Regions from separate parts of the Streptomyces sp. DSM 41931 genome, predicted to be linked through region 3. Evidence: riboswitches for the same ligand, from Rfam matches in the RefSeq annotation. Region 3 holds a riboswitch; each other region holds the start of a gene.
The links. A riboswitch is a leader RNA that binds a small molecule or an ion and turns the genes downstream of it on or off. The one in region 3 is predicted to bind cyclic di-AMP.
Positions count from the first base shown of each region.

Region 1: another riboswitch for cyclic di-AMP. It lies ahead of ACP7TJ_RS20235 (C40 family peptidase); the one in region 3 lies ahead of ACP7TJ_RS19040 (transglycosylase SLT domain-containing protein).
Region 2: another riboswitch for cyclic di-AMP. It lies ahead of ACP7TJ_RS15175 (M23 family metallopeptidase); the one in region 3 lies ahead of ACP7TJ_RS19040 (transglycosylase SLT domain-containing protein).

Region 1 covers NZ_CP189902.1:4,329,572-4,336,383, reverse strand. The annotation lists gene pcrA (DNA helicase PcrA) at 1-2,175, opposite strand, end outside; cyclic di-AMP (ydaO/yuaA leader) riboswitch at 2,433-2,588, shown strand; gene ACP7TJ_RS20235 (C40 family peptidase) at 2,596-3,768, shown strand; gene ACP7TJ_RS20230 (hypothetical protein) at 3,873-4,226, opposite strand; gene ACP7TJ_RS20225 (LuxR C-terminal-related transcriptional regulator) at 4,448-5,191, opposite strand; gene ACP7TJ_RS20220 (ATP-binding protein) at 5,188-6,480, opposite strand; gene ACP7TJ_RS20215 (PspC domain-containing protein) at 6,779-6,812, shown strand, end outside.
Region 2 covers NZ_CP189902.1:3,275,312-3,282,123, reverse strand. The annotation lists gene ACP7TJ_RS15195 (HAMP domain-containing sensor histidine kinase) at 298-1,344, shown strand; gene ACP7TJ_RS15190 (response regulator) at 1,374-2,033, shown strand; gene ACP7TJ_RS15185 (dihydrofolate reductase family protein) at 2,120-3,253, shown strand; tRNA gene ACP7TJ_RS15180 (tRNA-Met) at 3,317-3,390, shown strand; cyclic di-AMP (ydaO/yuaA leader) riboswitch at 3,695-3,852, shown strand; gene ACP7TJ_RS15175 (M23 family metallopeptidase) at 3,865-4,887, shown strand; gene ACP7TJ_RS15170 (PrsW family intramembrane metalloprotease) at 4,994-6,319, opposite strand; gene trmB (tRNA (guanosine(46)-N7)-methyltransferase TrmB) at 6,383-6,812, opposite strand, start outside.
Region 3 covers NZ_CP189902.1:4,075,872-4,082,683, reverse strand. The annotation lists gene ACP7TJ_RS19055 (ABC transporter ATP-binding protein) at 1-336, opposite strand, end outside; gene ACP7TJ_RS19050 (LolA family protein) at 372-1,604, opposite strand; gene ACP7TJ_RS19045 (polyprenyl synthetase family protein) at 1,860-2,870, opposite strand; cyclic di-AMP (ydaO/yuaA leader) riboswitch at 3,439-3,566, shown strand; gene ACP7TJ_RS19040 (transglycosylase SLT domain-containing protein) at 3,570-4,043, shown strand; gene ACP7TJ_RS19035 (HAD family hydrolase) at 4,007-4,879, opposite strand; gene fahA (fumarylacetoacetase) at 5,144-6,358, shown strand; gene ACP7TJ_RS19025 (M56 family metallopeptidase) at 6,510-6,812, shown strand, end outside.

The DNA of each region.
Region 1 (6,812 bases), 250 kb from region 3:
CACATGCGTGGCCGGGATCTCCTCCAGGAACCGCGAGGGCGGGTTGTACGACGGCTGGCCCCAGGCGCTGCGCATCGTCGACCGGGTGAGGTAGAGCCGCTCCCGGGCGCGCGTGATGCCTACGTACGCCAGGCGGCGCTCCTCCTCGAGCTCCTTGGTCTGGCCGAGGGCGCGCATGTGCGGGAAGACGCCGTCCTCCATGCCGGTGAGGAAGACGACCGGGAACTCCAGGCCCTTGGCGGTGTGCAGGGTCATCAGCGTGATGACGCCGTCGCCGTCCTCCTCGTCGGGGATCTGGTCGGAGTCGGCGACCAGGGCGACCTGCTCAAGGAAGTCGGCCAGCGTGCCGGTCTCGCCCTCGCCGCGCTCCTGCTCGAACTCCAGGGCGACGGCCGCGAGTTCCTGGAGGTTCTCGATGCGGGTCTCGTCCTGCGGGTCGGTGGAGGCCTGCAACTCGGCGAGGTATCCGGTGCGTTCGAGGATGGCCTCGAGGACCGTCGCCGGACCCACCCCCGACTCGACGACCGTACGGAGGTCCTCCATCAGCGTGTTGAACCGCTTGACGGCGTTCGCCGACCGGGCGGCCATGCCGTACGCCTCGTCGACGCGCTTGAGCGCCTGCGGGAAGCTGATCTTCTCCCGCTGGGCCAGCGCGTCGATCATGGCCTCGGCGCGGTCGCCGATGCCGCGCTTGGGGACGTTGAGGATGCGGCGCAGCGGCACCGCGTCCTCGGGGTTGGCCAGCACCCGCAGGTAGGCCAGGACGTCCCGGACCTCCTTGCGCTCGTAGAAGCGGACGCCGCCGACGACCTTGTAGGGCAGGCCGACGCGGATGAAGATCTCCTCGAAGACACGCGACTGGGCGTTGGTGCGGTAGAAGACGGCGACGTCGCCCGCCTTGGCCTTGCCCGTGTCCGTGAGACGGTCTATCTCGTCGGCGACGAACTGCGCCTCGTCGTGCTCGGTGTCGGCGACGTAGCCGGTGATGAGCGAACCGGTGCCGGCGTTCGTCCACAGGTTCTTCGGGCGGCGGGACTCGTTGCGCTCGATGACGGCGTTGGCAGCGGACAGGATCGTCTGCGTGGAGCGGTAGTTCTGCTCCAGCAGGATCGTCGTCGCGTCCGGGTAGTCCTCCTCGAACTGGAGGATGTTGCGGATCGTCGCGCCGCGGAAGGCGTAGATGGACTGGTCGGCGTCGCCCACCACGCACAGCTCGGCGGGCGGCACCTCGGCCTCCGGCGGGACGTCGACGGGGTGCTCGGAGGCGCCCCCGACCAGCTCGCGCACCAGGGCGTACTGGGCGTGGTTGGTGTCCTGGTACTCGTCGACCATGACGTGCCGGAAGCGGCGGCGGTAGTGCTCGGCGACGTCGGGGAAGGCGCGGAGCAGATTGACCGTCGTCATGATCAGGTCGTCGAAGTCCAGCGCGTTCGCCTCGCGCAGGCGGGACTGGTAGAGCGCGTAGGCCTGGGCGAGGGTCTTCTCGAAACCGTCGGTCGCCTGGGCGGCGAAGTCCTCCTCGTCGATCAGCTCGTTCTTCAGGTTGCTGATCTTGGCGCTGAAGGACTTCGGCGGGAAGCGCTTGGGGTCGAGGTCCAGGTCGCGGCAGACCAGGGCCATCAGGCGCTTGGAGTCGGCGGCGTCGTAGATCGAGAAGGACGACGTGAAGCCCAGCTTCTTGGACTCGCGGCGCAGGATCCGGACGCACGCGCTGTGGAAGGTCATGACCCACATCGCGTTCGCCCGGGGGCCGACGAGCTGCTCGACGCGCTCCTTCATCTCGCCCGCGGCCTTGTTGGTGAAGGTGATCGCGAGGATCTGGCCCGGGTGCACGCCCCGCTCGGCGAGCAGGTAGGCGATGCGGTGGGTGAGCACGCGGGTCTTGCCGGAACCGGCTCCGGCGACGATGAGCAGGGGGGAGCCGGAGTGCACCACCGCGGCGCGCTGGTTGTCGTTGAGCCCCTCCAGCAGCGCGGCGGAGTCGACCACCGGGCGCGGGGCGCCGTCCCGGTAGTAGGCGTCCCGCTCCGGTGGCACGTCGAACTTCCCGCCGAACAGGTCGTCCGGGAGGGGCTCCGGGGCGTGCTCGTCCTCGGGTGGCGGCGGGGGCTCGTCCGCCGGGCCGCGCTGGGCCTGGAGGTCCGCCAGGAAGCTGTCGTCAAAGAGGCTGCTCATCGCTCTCCGAGTCTAGGGCGCTCCACCGACAACCCGGGGCCGCCCCGGAAACATCCCGCGGCCCCTTCCGTGGGTACCGCGGCGGGCACCCTCCACGGTCAGCGCCTCACTCTGAGTGACACCGCCGACGAGGTCACGAAAATGTATCGGGCATATCACCCATCAACCTTCACAAGCGCCACACCAGTTGGCTACCGTGCGGTCCGGGCCGCTCGTCCCCCGCCGGCGAACCTCGCCGGACCGCGCGGCCCCCGCCGAGTCCGTCACTGCCCCCGTGGCAGCCGGAGCCGGGGACCCACCGAGACCTGGGGTGAATCGGCCCACTCCCGCAGGGAGCGGCCGTAGGGCAACCCTTCCGAACCACCCGCCCGAACCCGACAGCTAACCCGGTAGGCGGAGCACTGGAAGGAGTCGCCTCCCTTGGCGTCGCACCGCAAGTCGCGCACCCCCGGCACGCGCGTGGCAGGCATACGCACCCCGGCCCTCGCCACGGCCGCGCTCACCTCCGTGGCCCTGCTCTCCCAGACCGCCGACGCCGCTCCCGGCGACGACCGGCCGAGCCTGGAGGAGGTCGAGAAGAAGGTCGGCGACCTCTACCGTCAGGCCGAGTCGGCGACCGAGAAGTACAACGCGGCCAAGGAGAAGACCACCAAGCAGCGCAAGCGCGTCGACACCCTCCTCGACGACGTGGCGCAGCGCACACAGAAGCTGAACGAGGCGCGCGCGGAGCTGGGCTCCTACGCGGCCGCCCAGTACCGCACCGGCGCGGGCATGCCCGACACCGCGACCTTCCTGCTCGCGGAGACACCGCAGGACGTCTTCGACCAGCGCCAGGTGCTGGACCGGATGACCGGCCGCCAGAAGGCGGCGGTGGACGACTACGTCACCCAGCAGACCGAGACGATGAAGAAGCGGCAGGAGGCCACCGAGAGCCTCCGCACGCTCACCGAGACGCAGGGCGATCTGAAGACGGCCAAGGCCACCGTCCAGAAGAAGCTCGCCGACGCGCGTGAACTGCTGTCGAAGCTGACCGCCGAGGAGAAGGCGCGGCTCGCCGCGATCGAGAAGCGCAAGCAGGAGGAGGCCGCCCGCAAGGCCGCGGAGCTGGCCCGGCAGCAGGCGGCGCAGGAGCAGGCCCGCGAGGAGGCCGCGCAGCAGAGCGGCGGCACCTCGGAGAGCTCCGGGTCCGGCTCCACCGGCTCGGCCGACACCCCGCCGGCCGACTCCTCGTACGCCGCCAAGGCCGAGAAGGCCCTCGCCTTCGCCCGCGCGCAGATCGGCAAGCCGTACGTCTGGGGCGCGACCGGTCCCGGCTCCTACGACTGCTCGGGGCTGACCCAGGCCGCCTGGAAGGCCGCCGGCGTCTCCCTCCCGCGCACCACCTACGACCAGGTGAACGCCGGCACCACCGTCCCGGTGTCCCAGGCCCAGCCCGGCGACCTGGTCTTCTTCTACGACGACGTCACCCACGTGGGCATCTACATCGGCAACGGGATGATGATCCACGCCCCGAAGCCGGGCACGTACGTCCGCGAGGAGTCCATCTACTACGACGGCGACTCCGCGATCCACAGCATCGTCCGCCCGGCCTGACGGCCGGGTGCCGACGGGTCTACGACGACACCGCCGGCCGGGCCGGAGACGGCTCGGTCGGCGGTGTCGTGTCGACGCCGGGGCCCGGCGTTCCGGGAGCGGGCTCAGGTCCAGAGGACCGCGATGAAGATGTTGGCCACGGTCAGCAGGCCGACCAGGCCGAAGACGCCCTTGTCCACCTTCTCCTCGTCCCGCTTCACGTAGACCAGGCCGAGGATCACGATCAGCAGCGCCAGCTTCACGCCGATCTTTATGTTGTCCACGGCATAGTCCTGGGCCTGGTTGAGGCCCACCAGCACGACGCCCGTGACCAGCATCGTCAGCGCGCCGTGCAGCATCGCGGGGACGAAGCGGGCGGTGCCCGCGCCCATCGCCTTCATCTGGGTGAGGAAGCCGCCGAGCAGCGACGCGATGCCGATGATGTGCAGACCGACGAAGATGTGGAGAAGTACGTCCATGAGGCCGGAGCCTAGCCAGGGGCGTCCCCTGGCATTCCGCCGCCCTCACCCTTCCCGCCTTCGCCCCAACGGTCATCACCCTGAGTGAGAGCGAAGCGCCGTGTCCGGTCCCACGGGCACTTACGGTCATCCGACGGTCCATGGGCGACAGTTCCGCACAACCCGTGACCCGCGCGCGGCCCCCCACATCGGCAACGCAGATGATCCAGGCCCCCAGCAGCTCAGACCAGGCGGCGGGCCGTCGCCCAGCGGGTCAGCTCATGGCGGTTGGACAACTGCAGCTTGCGCAGCACCGCGGAGACATGCGACTCCACCGTCTTCACCGAGATGAACAGCTGCTTGGCGATCTCCTTGTACGCGTAACCGCGGGCGATCAGCCGCAGCACCTCCCGCTCGCGCTGGGTGAGACGGTCGAGGTCCTCGTCCACCGGCGGGGCGTCCGTCGACGCGAAGGCGTCCAGGACGAACCCGGCCAGCCGCGGCGAGAACACCGCGTCGCCCTCCTGCACCCGGAAGATCGAGTCGATCAGGTCGGCACCCGTGATCGTCTTGGTGACATAGCCGCGCGCACCGCCCCGGATGACGCCGATGACGTCCTCCGCCGCGTCCGACACGGACAGCGCGAGGAACCGCACCGGCCGCTCCGCGTCCCCCATCAACGAGACGCAGCGCCGCAGCACTTCGACACCGCCGCCCCCGGGCAGGTGCACGTCGAGCAGCACCACCTCGGGCCGGGTCGCGGTGATGACGGTGACCGCCTGGTCGACGTCGGCGGCCTCGCCGACCACCTCGACGCCGGTCTGCTCGGTCTGCCCGATCTCCGCCTGGACCCCCGTACGGAACATGCGGTGGTCGTCGACGAGGACCACGCGCACACGGCGCCGCCCGGTGCCGCCGGCCGGCTCCGCGGGCGCGTCCCCCGGTGCCGCTTCCGCCGCTGCGTTCGCCTCGGTCGGCTCGCTCATGACGTCTTCTCCGCCCTCTCCATCTCCAGCTCGACCTCCGTGCCGCCGTCCGGCACCGCGCGCAGCCGCGCCGTGCCGCCGTTGCGTTCCATACGGCCGATGATCGATTCTCTGACGCCCATGCGGTCGGCGGGTATCGAGTCGAGGTCGAACCCGGGACCGCGGTCCCGGACGGACACGAACACCGTCCTCCCCTCGACCTCCGCGTAGACCTGGACCGCGCCTCCCTCGCCACCGTACTTGGCGGCGTTGACCATCGCTTCTCTCGCGGCCTGCATCTGCGCGCCGATCTTCTCGTCCAGGGGGCAGTCGCCCACGACGACGACCTCCAGGGGGACGCCGTGCTTGTCCTCGACCTCGGCGGCGTTGCGCTTGACCGCCTCGGCGAGGGTGGTGGGCTCCTCGTCCTCGTCCTTGCCGTTCCCCTCCGGCTTGTAGAGCCAGGCGCGCAGGTCGCGCTCCTGGGCCCGGGCCAGACGGCGCACCTCGCCGGGGTTGTCCGCGTTGCGCTGGATCAGCGTGAGCGTGTGCAGCACCGAGTCGTGGACGTGGGCGGCGACCTCGGCCCGCTCCTGGGCGCGGATGCGCATCAGGCGCTCCTCGGAGAGGTCCTGGGTCATGCGAACGAGGTAGGGGCCGGCGAGCAGGGTGATGCCGACGAGGACCGCGAGGGCGGCCTGCAGCACCGCGCCGAGGTGGCTGCCGGAGCCGCGCAGGACGAAGATGCCGGAGGCGCCCGCCGTCACCAGCAGCACACCCGCCACCGCCCGCAGCAGCGTGACCGTGCGCCGACGGCGGCCGACCTCCATCCAGCGGGCCCGGCGCGCGTTGTCCGCCTGCCGCCACACCAGGGCCACGCCCGCGCCGACCAGGACGGTCGGCCAGAGGTAGGCCCGGGCGCCGTTGGTGAGGTTCACGCTGCCCACGAAGATCATGGCCACCACGACCATGAGGAGCAGGGCGACGATCTGCCCCTTGTCCGGTTTCCGTGTGACGAGTCTGCGGCGGCCGTCCGGAGTGGTCTCGGTGGTGACCGGCGAGGGCGGCTTCTGCGCGTCGACGCCGCCCACCCCGAGCGGCACGAAGAACCAGAACGCGGCGTACAGCAGGGCCCCGAGACCGTCGGCCATGAACAGGGCGACGAACGCGAGGCGCACCCAGATCACGGGCAGGCCGAGATGTCCGGCGAGCCCCCGCGCCACTCCCCCGAGCCAGCGTCCGTCACTGCTGCGGTAGAGCTTGCGCGGCGGCCGCGGCTCGGCGAGGGGCGCTGCTGCGGCTTCCGACATGGCAACGATGGTCACACGCCAACGCACGCCGGGGCATCAGGGTCCGTCCCGGAGACTCCCCTGATCTCGGAGGGCGCGACGGCCGGCCCTGCACCGGCCCGGGGAGTCCAGCTCGGTCCGCAGGGCACAGGGCCCTGCACCGCGGGGCGCCCGGCCCTCCTGAGCCACCGGCCCCGGACCACAGGGACGCCGGCCCTGCCGCCCGCACGTCCCGGGGCCCGCCTCAGGGGCGGATATCAGGGTCCGGCCAGGGTCGTTCCCACTGCCGCCGGGGCGGCCCGGCCGTCACCATGGACGCATGACGGATCACCAGCATGCCGCGTCGGATCCGG
Region 2 (6,812 bases), 800 kb from region 3:
CTCGGGCCGGTCTTCCAGGAGTTTGCCCGTGTGCGAAGGTCGTCACCCGCCCGGTACGGTCCCCCAGGGTCGCCCGGGGCGCACGGCCGGAGCCATCCGTCGCGCCCCCCAACTCCAGGGGGGACCGGTACGCACGGGACCACGGGCAGGGGCCCGTCCACGCCGGAAAATGGGGACTGTCACCGATGGCGCCGCCCCCGGTGAGGGGCGGAGGCTGGACGGTGACGGCCCGCGCCGCGCCCCCGGTCGCGGGCTGTCGGAGCCTTGAGCACACCGACGGCGAGGAGGCGGAACCAGGTGCCTCTGTTCTGGCGCATCTTCCTGCTGAACGCCGTCGTGCTGATCGTCGCCACCGCCCTGCTCCTCGGACCCGTCACCGTGTCCACGCCGGTGCTGCTCACCGAGGCCGCGGTGCTCACCGTGGGGCTGGCCGCCATGCTCGTCGCCAACGCCCTGCTGCTGCGCGTGGGACTCGCCCCGCTGCAGCGCCTCACCCGCGCCATGAACGCCACCGACCTGCTCCGCCCGGGACACCGGACCGCGGTCGGCGGGCGCGGCGAGATCGCCGAGCTGATCACCACGTACAACACCATGCTCGACCGGCTGGAGGACGAGCGGGCCACCAGCAGCGCGCGGGCCCTGTCCGCGCAGGAGGCGGAGCGCCGCCGCATCGCCCGCGAGCTGCACGACGAGGTCGGCCAGTCGCTGACGGCGGTGCTGCTGCAGCTCAAGCGGGCCGCCGACCACGCCCCGGCCGAGCTCGGCGACGAGCTGCGCCAGGTGCAGGAGACCACCCGCGCCTCCCTGGAGGAGATCCGGCGGATCGCGCGCCGGCTGCGCCCCGGCGTGCTGGACGAGCTGGGCCTGGCCAGTGCCCTCAAGGCGCTCGCCACCGAGTTCGGCGGGCCCGGACTGACCGTGCAGCACTGCCTCGACCCCGACCTGCCCGAGCTGGACCGGGAGTCGGAGCTGGTGCTCTACCGGGTCGCCCAGGAGGGCCTCACCAACATCGCGCGGCACGCGGGGGCGCGCCGCGCCGAGCTGGCCCTGCGCCGCACGCCCGGCGGGGTCGGGCTGCGGGTCCGCGACGACGGCCGCGGCATCGGCGGCGCGGACGAGGGCGCCGGCATCCGCGGCATGCGGGAGCGGGCGCTGCTGGTGGGCGCCGAGCTGGCCGTGGAGCCGCGCGCGGGCGGCGGCACCGAGCTGCGGCTCGCCGTGCCCGTCCCCGCGCGTTTCCCCGCGCACGTCCTCGTTCCCGTACGGCCCGTGCGGACGTCCGTCCCCTCGACCACCCCCGCCGCCGTGCGCCGGTCCGCGCCCGCGCACGCCCCGCCCCCGTGACCGACGTCCCCGACCGGAAACGCTGAACCATGACCGACGCCGCCCCCACCCGCATCCTCCTCGCCGACGACCACGCGCTGGTCCGCCGGGGGGTCCGTCTCATCCTGGACGGCGAACCGGACCTGACCGTGGTGGCCGAGGCCGCCGACGGCGCGGAAGCCCTCGAGCTGGCCCGCGAGCACCGCCCCGCCCTGGCCATCCTCGACATCGCCATGCCGCGCCTGACCGGTCTGCAAGCGGCCCGTGAACTCTCCCGCACCCTGCCGGAGACCCGGATCCTCGTGCTGACCATGTACGACAACGAGCAGTTCTTCTTCGAGGCCCTGGCCGCCGGCGCCTCCGGCTACGTCCTCAAGTCGGTCGCCGACCGCGACCTCGTCGAGGCCTGTCACGCCACCATGCGGGGCGAGCCCTTCCTCTACCCGGGGGCGGTCAACGCCCTCATCCACAACTACCTCGACCTGGCGCGGGAGGGCCGGACCCTGCCCGCGAAGGCCATCACCGACCGCGAGGAGCAGATCCTCAAGCTCGTCGCCGAGGGCCACACCTCCCAGCAGATCGCGGACATGCTGGTGATCAGCCCCAAGACGGTGGAGCGGCACCGCGCCAACCTGCTCGCCAAGCTGGGCCTCAGGGACCGGCTGGAGCTCACCCGGTACGCCATCCGGGTCGGCCTGATCGAGCCCTGACCTCCGCTCCCGGTCGCACGGGTTGCCAGACTGGAGCCGGACCGCGCAGCGGTCCCGCCGCCGCCCGCACCCGGGAGAGCCCGCCGATGCCGTACCCGTACGTCCTGCTGTCCGCCGCCGTCTCCCTCGACGGCTACCTGGACGACACCGGCCCGGAGCGGCTGCTGCTGTCGAGCCCGGCCGACTTCGACCGGGTCGACGAGGTACGGGCGTCCGTGGACGCCATCCTGGTCGGCGCCGGCACGATCCGCGCCGACAACCCCCGGCTGCTGGTCAACTCGCCCGAGCGCCGCTCCGCCCGGATCGCCGACGGCCGCCCGGAGTACCCGCTGAAGGTCACGGTGAGCGGTTCCGGCGACCTGGACCCGACGGCCCGTTTCTGGCACACCGGCGGCGAGAAGGTCCTGTACACCACCGGCAAGGGCGCCGAACGGGCCCGCGCCCTGGGCATCGCCGCAGACGTCGTGCCGCTCGGCGACGCCCTGGACTGGCGGCGGCTGCTGGAGCACCTGCACGACGTGCGCAGGGTGCGGCGGCTGATGGTGGAGGGCGGCGGGCGGATCCACACCCAGCTGATGACCCAGGGCCTCGCCGACGAGCTGCAGCTCGTCCTCGCCCCGCTGTTCGTCGGCGACCCGGACGCCCCCCGTCTGTTCGGTCCCGGCAGCTACCAGGGCGGGCGGCTGCGCCTGGTCGAGACCCGGCCCGTAGGCGACGTCGTCCTGATGCGCTACGAGCCCACCGCGCCCGGCGCCGGCGCGCTGCCGTCCGCGGCCGACCGCCACTGGCTCGCCCTCGCCTGCGAGCTGGCCGCGCGGTGCCCGCCCTCCGAGACCGCGTTCAGCGTCGGCGCGGTCGTGGTCGCCGCCGACGGCACCGAGCTGGCGCGGGGCCACTCCCGCGAGGGCGACGACCCCGTGGTGCACGCGGAGGAGGCCGCGCTGGCCAAGGCAGACCCCACCGACCCGCGACTGGCCGGCGCCACGGTCTACTCCAGCCTGGAGCCGTGCGCCCGCCGCGCGTCCCGGCCGGCGCCCTGCGCGCGGCTGATCCTGGACGCGGGGGTGCGCCGGGTGGTCACGGCCTGGCGGGAGCCGGACACCTTCGTGACGGACGCCGACGGCAGCGCCGTACTGGCCGACGGGGGCGCCACGGTGCTGGTCCTGCCGGAGTTCGAGCAGCGCGCCAAGGCGCCGAACGGGCACCTCCTGGGCCGCTGAACGCGCCTGCGGGGAAGGTGTGTGCGGAGGACCCCGCGGATGCCGTACACTGGTGTCTACCGACGCGGGGTGGAGCAGCTCGGTAGCTCGCTGGGCTCATAACCCAGAGGTCGCAGGTTCAAATCCTGTCCCCGCTACTGAAGGCCGAGGGCCGGAATCCGAAAGGGTTCCGGCCCTCGGTGTTTCTCCCTGACGGCACTCGTTCCCCCGCCCTTCACGCACAGTGAGCGAACGGCCCCGCAGTGCATGGCAACTGGCGCCCCGTCAGGTTCGACCGGTCGCCCGAGGCGCAGTCAACTCGCCCGTTTTCGCCCGCTGATGGCGCTTAAGTCCGTGCGGAAATCGTTAACGATCAAGAGGAACGGCTTGGAATCCGGCCCCTGCGTCTATTAACGTTCGATAACGCAGCGCGGTCGTCCCAGCCGTCACAGACGTCGGCTCCGTGCGCACGCGCCGAATCCCGCAAGGGAACCGGGGAACCACCACCATGGGGTGAATCGGGCGGATACCGCCGTGACGTCACGGTTCGTATACGCGCGTAGGAGACCTTCCTGCTCCGAACCCGTCAGCTAACCCGGTAGGCGAAGAAGGAAGGAAAGGAGCGCGCCCACGTGGCGTCCAACCCGCCTGCCCCCGAGGCCCCGTTCAAGCCGAGCGACACCTTCGCCTACGGCGCCCCCGGTGCCGACGAGGGGCCCTTCGAGGAGTGGAACCCCACCGCGGAGTCCGTGCGGCCCGTGCGTGGCCGGCACCGCGTCGCCAAGCAGCGCGGAGGCGGACTCGCCCGCAGCTCCACCGTCCTGGGCGTCGGCGTCATAGCCGCCGTCGGCGCCGGCGGCATGGCCAGCGCCCAGACCGGCAAGCCGCCCGTCTCCATCTCCATGCCCGACCTCCCCAACGTGGGTTCCCTCATCTCCGACGAGGAAACGCCGAAGGGCTCCAGCACCCCCCTCAGCGACATCGGCATGGTCACCGCCGACGCCGAGGAGGGCGCCACCGCCGACGCCGGCGAGGCGCTGCGCGCCCGCATCATGGCCCAGGTCGAGCAGCAGCAGGGCCAGGCGCAGAGCAAGGCGCAGGCCGCCGCCCTCGCCGCCGCCGAGAAGGAGGCCGCCGAGGCCGCCGCCAAGGCGGAGCAGGAGGCCAAGGAGAAGGCCGAGGCCGCCAAGAAGAAGGCGGAGGAGGAGGCCGCGAAGAAGGCCGAGGCCGAGCGCCTCGCCGAGCTGGCCAAGCAGTACGCCCTGCCGACCTCCTCGTACACCATCACCTCGACGTTCGGTCAGGCCGGCGCCTACTGGTCCTCCGGCTACCACACCGGCCTGGACTTCGCCGCCCCCACCGGCACCCTGATCAAGGCGGTCCACACCGGCACGATCACCTCCGCCGGCTGGGACGGCTCGTACGGCTACAAGACCGTGCTCACCCTCGACGACGGCACCGAGGTCTGGTACGCGCACCAGTCGTCGATCAACGTCAGCGTCGGCCAGAAGGTCAACACCGGCGACGTGATCGGCCGCGTCGGCGCGACCGGCAACGTGACCGGCGCCCACCTCCACCTCGAGGTCCACCCCGCCGGCACCTCCGGCGGCGTCGACCCGGCCGCCTGGCTGGCCGGCAAGGGCCTCAGCATCTGAACCACCCCGGCGGCCGTGTCCCGGCCGCCGACGCCGTGAACGCCGGCAGCCCCGACGACGACCCCCCGACGTCAGGGCTGCCGGTTCCGCATGTCCGGGGCTCCGCTCAGCGGCGGTAGGGGTTCTCCCCGTACGCCGGATACGGCGGCTGCCCCTGCGCCGGCCACCGTGCGGGGACGGGCCCGTACGCCCATCCCGCGCCGTACGGCACCGGGGGCGCCGTGAGCCGGGCCGCGTGCTCCAGCGCCGGGCGGGCCGCCGCGCGCCGGCGCCACAGCTCCAGCAGCAGCTCCCGCTCCCGCGTCACGAAGTCCGCCCCCGCCTTCCCCGCGCGGCCCCGGTGACGCAGGAACGCCAGCGACGTCGCGTACGCCTCGTACTGGGCGACCGCCCTCGCCGCGGGCCTGCCCCCGTGCTCGCGGGCGAACTTCCGGGCGAGGCGCCGCGCGCGCATCGAGCCCAGCGCGAACGGCTCCGCCGGGCGCAGCCAGCCGGCCACCGCGTACGCGGGCAGCTCCGTGCGCACGGTCCGCAGCTCCCGCTGCCGCGTCCACACCACCAGCCAGGTCAGCAGCCCGAACGCCGGCACCATGAAGGCCCCGTACACCGCGATGAAGCCGAACTGGCCGAGCGTGGCGGAGCCGTTCCACAGCGCGTGCATGCCCATCGCGAGGAGCAGCCCGGCGAGCGGCAGCAGCACGCGCCGCACCCGCTGCCGGTCGGCGGCCAGCGCGGCCGCACCGAAACCGATGCCGGTGAGCACGGTGAACAGGGGGTGCGCGAAGGGCGACATGACGATGCGGACGAAGAAGGTCGCCGCGGTGACCGAGGCGATGCCGCTGCCTCCGGTGAGCTGGTCGGTGCCGAAGGCGTTGCCGAGGTAGAGGACGTTCTCGGTGAACGCGAAACCGGTCGCGGTGAACCCGGCCGCCACCACGCCGCCGAGGATCCCGTGGAAGTCGCGTCTGCGGAACAGGAAGAGCAGCAGCACCGCCGCCGCCTTCGCCGTCTCCTCCACCACCGGCGCTATGACGGTCGCGCCCAGGGTGTCGGCGCCGGCCGGGTCGGCGGTGGCCGTCGCTATCCACCGGGTGGCGAAGCTGTTCGCCACGATCGCGATCAGTGCCGCCGCGCAGGCTCCCCAGGCGAACGCGAACAGCAGGTTCCGCCAGGGGCCGGGCTCCACCCGGCCCAGCCAGCGGAACGCCGCCAGCAGCAGCGGGACCGGCAGCACGGCCAGGCCCAGACCGACCAGGAAGCCCCGCGTGCCCGTCTGCTCCCGCACCAGCGCGAGGATCACCAGACCGGACAGGGCCAGCAGCGTGACCATCGCTCCGTAGCGGACCGCCGGGCGCTGCCACCAGTGCGGGTGCCGCGGCGTGCCGCCGGGAGCTGCGCCGGGGTACGGCGGGTACGGAGGGCTGCTGGCCACGGATTCGACCCTAACGAGAAAGGGGCAGGGCTGCGTGCCGGCTCAGGAGGGGGGTTGGGGACGTCAGGCGGGGTCCCCGTCCCGGTGCCCGGCGCGGTCGTCGTGCGGTACGCGGCGGAAGAGCAGGTCGTTCACCACATGACCCTTGTCCAGCCCCTGCCGCTCGAAACGGGTGAGCGGCCGGAACTCCGGACGCGGCGCGAAGCCGCCGTCCGCCCGGGTGTTCTCGAAGCCGGGGTGCGCGCTCAGCACCTCGAGCATCTGCTCCGCGTACGGCTCCCAGTCGGTGGCGCAGTGCAGGAGCGCGCCCGGCGCCAGGCGGGACGCGGCCAGGGTCAGGAACTCCGGCTGGATCAGCCGCCGCTTGTGGTGCCGCTTCTTCGGCCAGGGGTCGGGGAAGAACACGCGCAGCCCGCTCAGCGCGTCCGGGGCGAGCATCTCGCGCAGCAGGATGATCGCGTCCCCGTTCGCCACGCGCACGTTGGCCAGTCCG
Region 3 (6,812 bases):
GCGGCCGGAGAGGAAGCCGTAGAGGGCGGGGCCCTCGATGAGGGCGCCGACATGCGGCAGGACGGCGCGCGCGGAGCGGGGCATGGGGCGCCCCAGCACGTGAGCCGTCCCGGAGGTCGGCTCGATCAGGCCCATCAGCATGCGGATGGTGGTGGTCTTGCCGGAGCCGTTGGGGCCGAGGAAGCCGAAGACGCTGCCCGCCGGGACGGTCAGGTGCAGGCCGTCCACGGCGAGCTGTCCGCCGCGGTAACGCTTGGTCAGCCCGCGGGTGACGACGACGGCGTCACCCGCGGCCGGCCTGTCGCGTGTCTGCTCCTTGGCGGACGTCGCGTCCATCGGCTCCCCCGTTCCCTCGCCGTGCCGGTGGGGAGCTACTTCCCCGCCTCGGCCGCCTTCACCAGCGCGTCCTTGGTGACCGTACCCACGTAGACCGTGCCGTCCTCGGTGATGAGGGCGTTGACCAGGCGGGTGCTGAACACGGTGCCCTTGCCGAAGTCGCCCTTGACCTGGTCGCCGAGCGAGCCGAGGAAGCCGCCGAGGTCGCCGCCCGCCTCCTCGGTGGGCAGGCCGGCGCCGGTGCCGGTGTCGAAGGTGGCGACGGTGTTCCAGCCCTCGCCGAGCATCCTCAGTCCGTCGAGGCCCTTGGCGAGGTCCTCCTCGGGCTTCGGGCCACGCTCCGGCTTCCCGCCGAAGCCGCCGTGGGCGCGGTCCTGTTCGGTGTCCTCGGTCACCTTGGCGCCCTTGGGCGGGGTGAACCGGAACGTGGAGGCATCCGGGCGGTCGAAGCTCACCTTGGTGAAGCCGACGTCCACGACGGCCGAGCCGCCGCCGGCCGGGGTGAGCGTGAACTTCAGCGGCATGCCCGTCTCGTGGTCCACGGCGATGCTGATGGCGCCGACGGTGGACCCGGACTGCTTGGGCTCGACCACCAGCCGGTAGGCGTCGCGGCCGGCCACCTGGGCGGTGCCGTCGACCTTCACGGACGTGGTGTCGTCGACCGCCTTCAGCGCCTCCTCCGCGAAGTCCTTCGGAGTGGCCGGGGGCCGCTGCGCGCTCCGCTCCTTCGTGTCCGCCTCGTCGACGGTGGCGTGGTACACCTCGTTGGACGCGCTGTCGTAGCCCCAGACGTCCTTGCCGTTGTGGATGAGGCTGTACTCGGCGGCGTTCTCCAGCAGGGACAGCTTCTGGCGGTCCGGGCCGTCGGCGGCGACGCGCAGGGTGTGCGTGCCGGACGCCAGCTCGGTGAGCCGGCCGGAGGGGTCGGCGGAGGAACCGCCCTCGCCGCCCTCGCCGCCCGCCGCGCCGGACAGCAGGCCGCTCTCCAGGCCGCCGAGGTCCGGCAGCCCGAGGTCGGTGGTGATCTTCACGGTGCCGGACAGCCGCTCCACGTCCGACTGCGCGATCTTCTCGATGAGCTGCGCCGCGGTGATGTCCGGCAGGTCGGGGTCGCCGGAGTCGGCGAGCGCCGGGACGAGTCCGATCGTCGCGGCTGCCACGCCCATCACGGTGACCGGGACGATGTACCGCGCGGCCCTGCGGCGGCCGGCGCGCGGCTCCTCGACCTCCCCCGCGGTCGTCGTGTCGTCGGTCTCGTTCGGTGCCATGTGTGCCCTCCGTGGTCGGCGGCGGCTTCCGTCCCGTGTCCTCGCACCAGTTCGGCCCGGGCCGCCATTCTCACCCGAACCGGTGAGAAGTGGTGTTGTCCGTCGTGGTCCATCTGACCAAAACCGCGGGACGGAATCGTCAGACCGCGGGCTCAACTGCGCGTACTGCTGCGGTATGACACGGGACGACGGCGCCTCACCCGCCCCGTAGGGGTCACCCGGGTACCGGAGGCGTACGGAGGAGGGCCGGGCGGGTCAGCCGGCCCGGTGCACCACGGCGTCGCACAGCTCGACGAGCGCCGACTTGGCGGGGCCGTCGGGCAGCGGGGCGAGCGCGGCGCGCGCCTCCTCGGCGTAGCGCACGGTGTCCCGGCGGGCCTGGTCCAGCGCGGGGTGGGCGCGCAGCAGGCGCAGCGCCTCGGCGTGCCGGGCGTCGTCGGTGAGGTCGGAGTCGAGCAGCTCGCACAGGGCGAGGTCCTCGGCGAGGCCCAGCCGGGCCGCCCGCTCGCGCAGCCGCAGCACGGGCAGGGTGGCGATGCCCTCGCGCAGGTCGGTGCCGGGGGTCTTGCCCGACTCGTGGGAGTCGGAGGCGATGTCGAGGACGTCGTCGGCGAGCTGGAAGGCGACGCCGAGCCGCTCGCCGTACTGGGTGAGGACGTCGACGACCGTCTCGTCGGCGCCGGACATCATCGCGCCGAACCGGCAGGAGACGGCGACGAGGGAGCCGGTCTTGCCGCCGAGCACGTCCAGGTAGTGGTCGACCGGGTCGCGACCGTCCTGCGGGCCCGCGGTCTCCAGGATCTGGCCGGTGACCAGCCGCTCGAACGCCTCGGCCTGCACCCGCACGGCCTCCGGGCCGAGGTCGGCCAGGATGTGCGAGGCACGGGCGAAGAGGAAGTCGCCGGTGAGCACGGCGACCGAGTTGCCCCAGCGGGCGTTCGCGCTCGCGACCCCGCGCCGCACCTCGGCGTCGTCCATCACGTCGTCGTGGTACAGCGTGGCCAGGTGGGTGAGCTCCACCACGACGGCCGACGGCACGATGCCGGGCGCGTAGGGGTCCCCGAACCGGGCGGAGAGCATGACGAGCAGCGGGCGGAACCGCTTGCCGCCGGCCCGCACCAGGTGCTGGGCGGCCTCCGTGATGAACGGCACCGCGCTCTTGGTGGCTTCGAGCAGTCCTTCCTCGACAGCCGTCAATCCGGCCTGGACATCGGCTTCCAGAGCCTGGTCCCGCACGCTCAGCCCGAACGGCCCGACGACGGTCACGAGGGGTCTCCTGTCTGCTGGTGTCTGCTGGCGGTTACACGGTTTGTCGATAGGTCGCTGCCACCACTCGAGTCAGCGTATCCGGTCGTGTTTCGATCACCGCCAGGGCCCGGGGTCTCAAGCAGGGCGATACGGGATCAGAAGCGGAGTGTTTTTGATCGGCTGATAACAACGGACATACCTCTGTTTCCCGGACACAGCGACCCGTGAACCATCCTGCCCCACCTCTGAGTCCGATTTGCCGCCATTGATGCGCCAATTCCCCTTGGCCGCAAATGCTCTCGCGGCCGCCGTCCCGTGAGGTGAGTCACGCGCACGCCGGCCTCCGGGCCACCCTCGCACAGGCCCGTCCTCCCGCTCCGGGCAACGGAGTTGAGTCTTGGCGACCGCAAAGGATCAAGCACGCAAAACCGCCCATCCCAAGATCAAACGGTGCCTTGTGTGATCGTCGCACTTGTTCCCGACATGTGCTCTCGCATACGTTCCGGGCCTGCCGGGTGGACGCCTAGTCCTGCCGCCACCCGCATCACACCCGACGACCAACTCACGCACGGCAGGAGCGGGGGACCCAGGTAAGCCGCCGTACCGGACACGCGCCGGGACGGCTCGGGGTGAAGCCATGCCCGCAGGGGCACGGCCGGGCACTCTCCCGCCCGAACCCGACAGCTCACCTCGCAGGCGTAGGAGAGGAACCCAGACATGCGCGCTTTCGCCTCGCCCCGCCGCCTCGTCCGCACCCTCGCCGTCGCCGGCACCGGTGTCGCCGTGGTCGCGCTGCCGCTGTTCGGCGCCACCAGCGCCTCCGCGGCCCCCACGACCCAGGCCACCACCGCCGCCTCCACGACCGCGTACCCGGACAACCTCGACGGCTGGATCCGCGAGGCGATGGACGTCATGGCGCAGAACGGCATACCCGGCTCCTACGACGCCATCCACCGCAACATCATGCGGGAGTCGTCCGGCAACCCGGCCGCCATCAACCTGTGGGACTCCAACGCCGCGAAGGGCACCCCGTCGAAGGGCCTGCTCCAGGTCATCGACCCGACCTTCCAGGCGTACCACGTGCCCGGCACCGCCTTCGACCCGTTCGACCCGGTCGCCAACATCGCCGCGGCCTGCAACTACGCCGCCGACCGCTACGGCTCGATCGACAACGTCTTCGGCGCGTACTGAGCCGACCTCTGACGGCCCAGCCCGGCCGTCTGCCCGAACAGTCGCTCGAGGACGACGGCCACGCCGTCGTCCTCGTTCGACAGGGTGACCTCGTCGGCCACCGCCTTCAGCTCGGGGTGCGCGTTGGCCATGGCGACGCCGTGGCCCGCCCACCGGAACATGGGGACGTCGTTCGGCATGTCCCCGAAGGCGATCGTGTCCTCGGGGCGCAGCCCCAGGTGCTCGGCGGCCAGCGCCAGACCGGTCGCCTTGGTCACCCCGCACGGCTGGAGCTCCACCGTGCCCGGCCCCGACATCGTGACCGTGGCCAGCGAGCCGACCACGGACCGGGCAGCCGCCGCCAGCGCGTCGTCCGACAGCTCCGGGTGACGCAGCAGCACCTTGCTGATCGGCCGCGCCCACAGGTCGTCGCGCCGTTCCGCCCGCACCGACGGAAGCGTCGGGTGCGGCATCCGGTAGCCCGGCTCGATCAGCGTCAGCCCGTCGACCCCGTCCTGGTCGACCGCGGCGTACACCTCCCCCACCTCGGCCTCGATCTTGCCGAGCGCGGTCTCCGCCAGCTCCCGGTCCAACCGGACCGACCACAGCATCCGCCGCGCGGCGGCGTCGTAGACCTGCGCGCCCTGTCCGCACACCGCGAGCCCCGTACAGCCGAGGTCGTCGAGCAGCGACCGCACTCTGGGGGCCGGGCGGCCCGTCACCACGAGGTGCCGGACACCGGCCCGCTCGGCCCGGGCGAGGGCGGCGAGGGAGCGGTCGGAAAGGGTGTCGTCACCGCGCAGCAGCGTCCCGTCCAGGTCGGTGGCGATGAGAGAACAATCGGTGGGTGCGGCCATGATCAGAGAATACGGAGAAGAGGACCGTCCGATTCACCGCGCCCGTATGCCCTCGCATTGGGTGCGATTTGCCTTCTTGTGCCGACGGATCGCGACCGGTTGAGAACTGTTTTCCCTTTTGACCGTTACACGGTGCGCTCCACCGGACCCGGGCCCCGTGAGTCGTCCCTCATATCAGGAGCCCCCCGGGACGCGACCCCGTAACGTGTGGCACGGCCACGGACACGTGGCGCACCCGCGCACACGAAAGCGAGGCAGCACCCGATGCCCCCCTTCGATGTCCCCGAGGGCGACCCCTTCGGCCCGCACAACCTGCCGTACGGCGTCTTCTCGCTCCCCGGTTCGACGGAGCGCACCGTGGGCGTCCGGCTGGGCGACCACGTCCTCGACGCCGGCGCGGCGGCACACGCCCTGGGCTCCCCCTACGCCTCCCTGCTCGCCCGCCCGACCCTCAACCCGCTGCTGGCGGCGGGCCGTACGGCATGGTCGGACGTGCGCCGCGCGCTCACCGCGTGGGTGACGGTCCCGGCACACCGGGAGACCGTCGGGCCCTTCTACCACCCGCTGTCCGAGGTGACCCTCCATCTGCCGTTCGAGGTCGCGGACTACGTCGACTTCTACGCCTCGGAGAACCACGCGCGGAACGTCGGGCAGATCTTCCGCCCCGACGCCGCCGACTCCCTGACCCCCAACTGGAAGCACCTGCCGATCGGTTACCACGGGCGCTCCGGCACCGTCGTGGTGTCCGGCACCGACGTGGTGCGCCCTTCGGGCCAGCGCAAGGCGCCCGCCGACGCCGCCCCCGTCTTCGGCCCGTCGGTGCGGCTGGACATCGAGGCCGAGGTCGGCTTCGTCGTCGGCGTCCCGTCCGAGCAGGGCCGGCCCGTGCCGCTGAGCGCCTACCGCGACCACGTCTTCGGCCTGTGCCTGCTCAACGACTGGTCCGCACGCGACATCCAGGCCTGGGAGTACGTGCCCCTCGGCCCGTTCCTCGGCAAGTCCTTCGCCACCTCGGTGTCGGCGTGGATCACCCCGCTGGACGCCCTGGACGAAGCCCGCGTCGCCCCGCCCGACCGCACCCACGGCCTCCTGCCGTACCTGGACGACTCCGGCGAGGAGCCCGGCGGTTACGACCTGCGCATCACCGTGACGATCAACGGTCACACCGTCTCCGAGTGCCCCTTCTCCACCATGTACTGGACGGCCGCCCAGCAGCTCGCCCACATGACGGTGAACGGCGCCTCCCTGCGCACCGGCGACCTCTACGGCTCCGGCACGGTCAGCGGCCCCGCCGAACGGGAGCGCGGCTCCCTGCTGGAGCTGACCTGGAACGGCCGCGACCCGCTCGAACTCCCCGACGGCAAGCGGACGTTCCTGGAGGACGGCGACGTGGTGACGCTGTCCGCCTGGGCGCCGGGACCGGACGGGGTGCGGGTGGGCCTCGGCGAGGTGACGGGACGAGTGGTCCCCGCGTCCTGACCCCACCGGCCCTACCGCACCGCACAACCACGCTGACTCGCACCGCCCTTCGCCGTCATACTGGGCGTCGGGCGGTGCGTCGTTCCGTCACGCCGCGCGCCCGCCGCACGTCCCCGAGCCGCTTCTTCCGACAGGATCCGGAGCCCGTGGCATGACGTACTGCCTGCTCCTGCTGAGCGTGGTCGCCGTGACCGCCGCCGTGCCCGTCCCCCGCGCGCTCACCCGGACGAAGTGGCCGGAACGGGAGCCGGTCGTCGCCCTGTGGGTGTGGCAGTGCCTGGTCGCCACCGTGCTGCTGTGCTGTCTGACCGCCCTGGCGCTGGGCGCCGCCGCCGTCTTCGGCACCGTCCGCGCCCAGCTGTTCGCGCCGGCGCCGCCCGCCGTGACCGCCGCCTACGACCTCTCGCACGCCTCGCCCTGGACGACCGTCCTCACCGTGCTGCTGGCCTGCGGC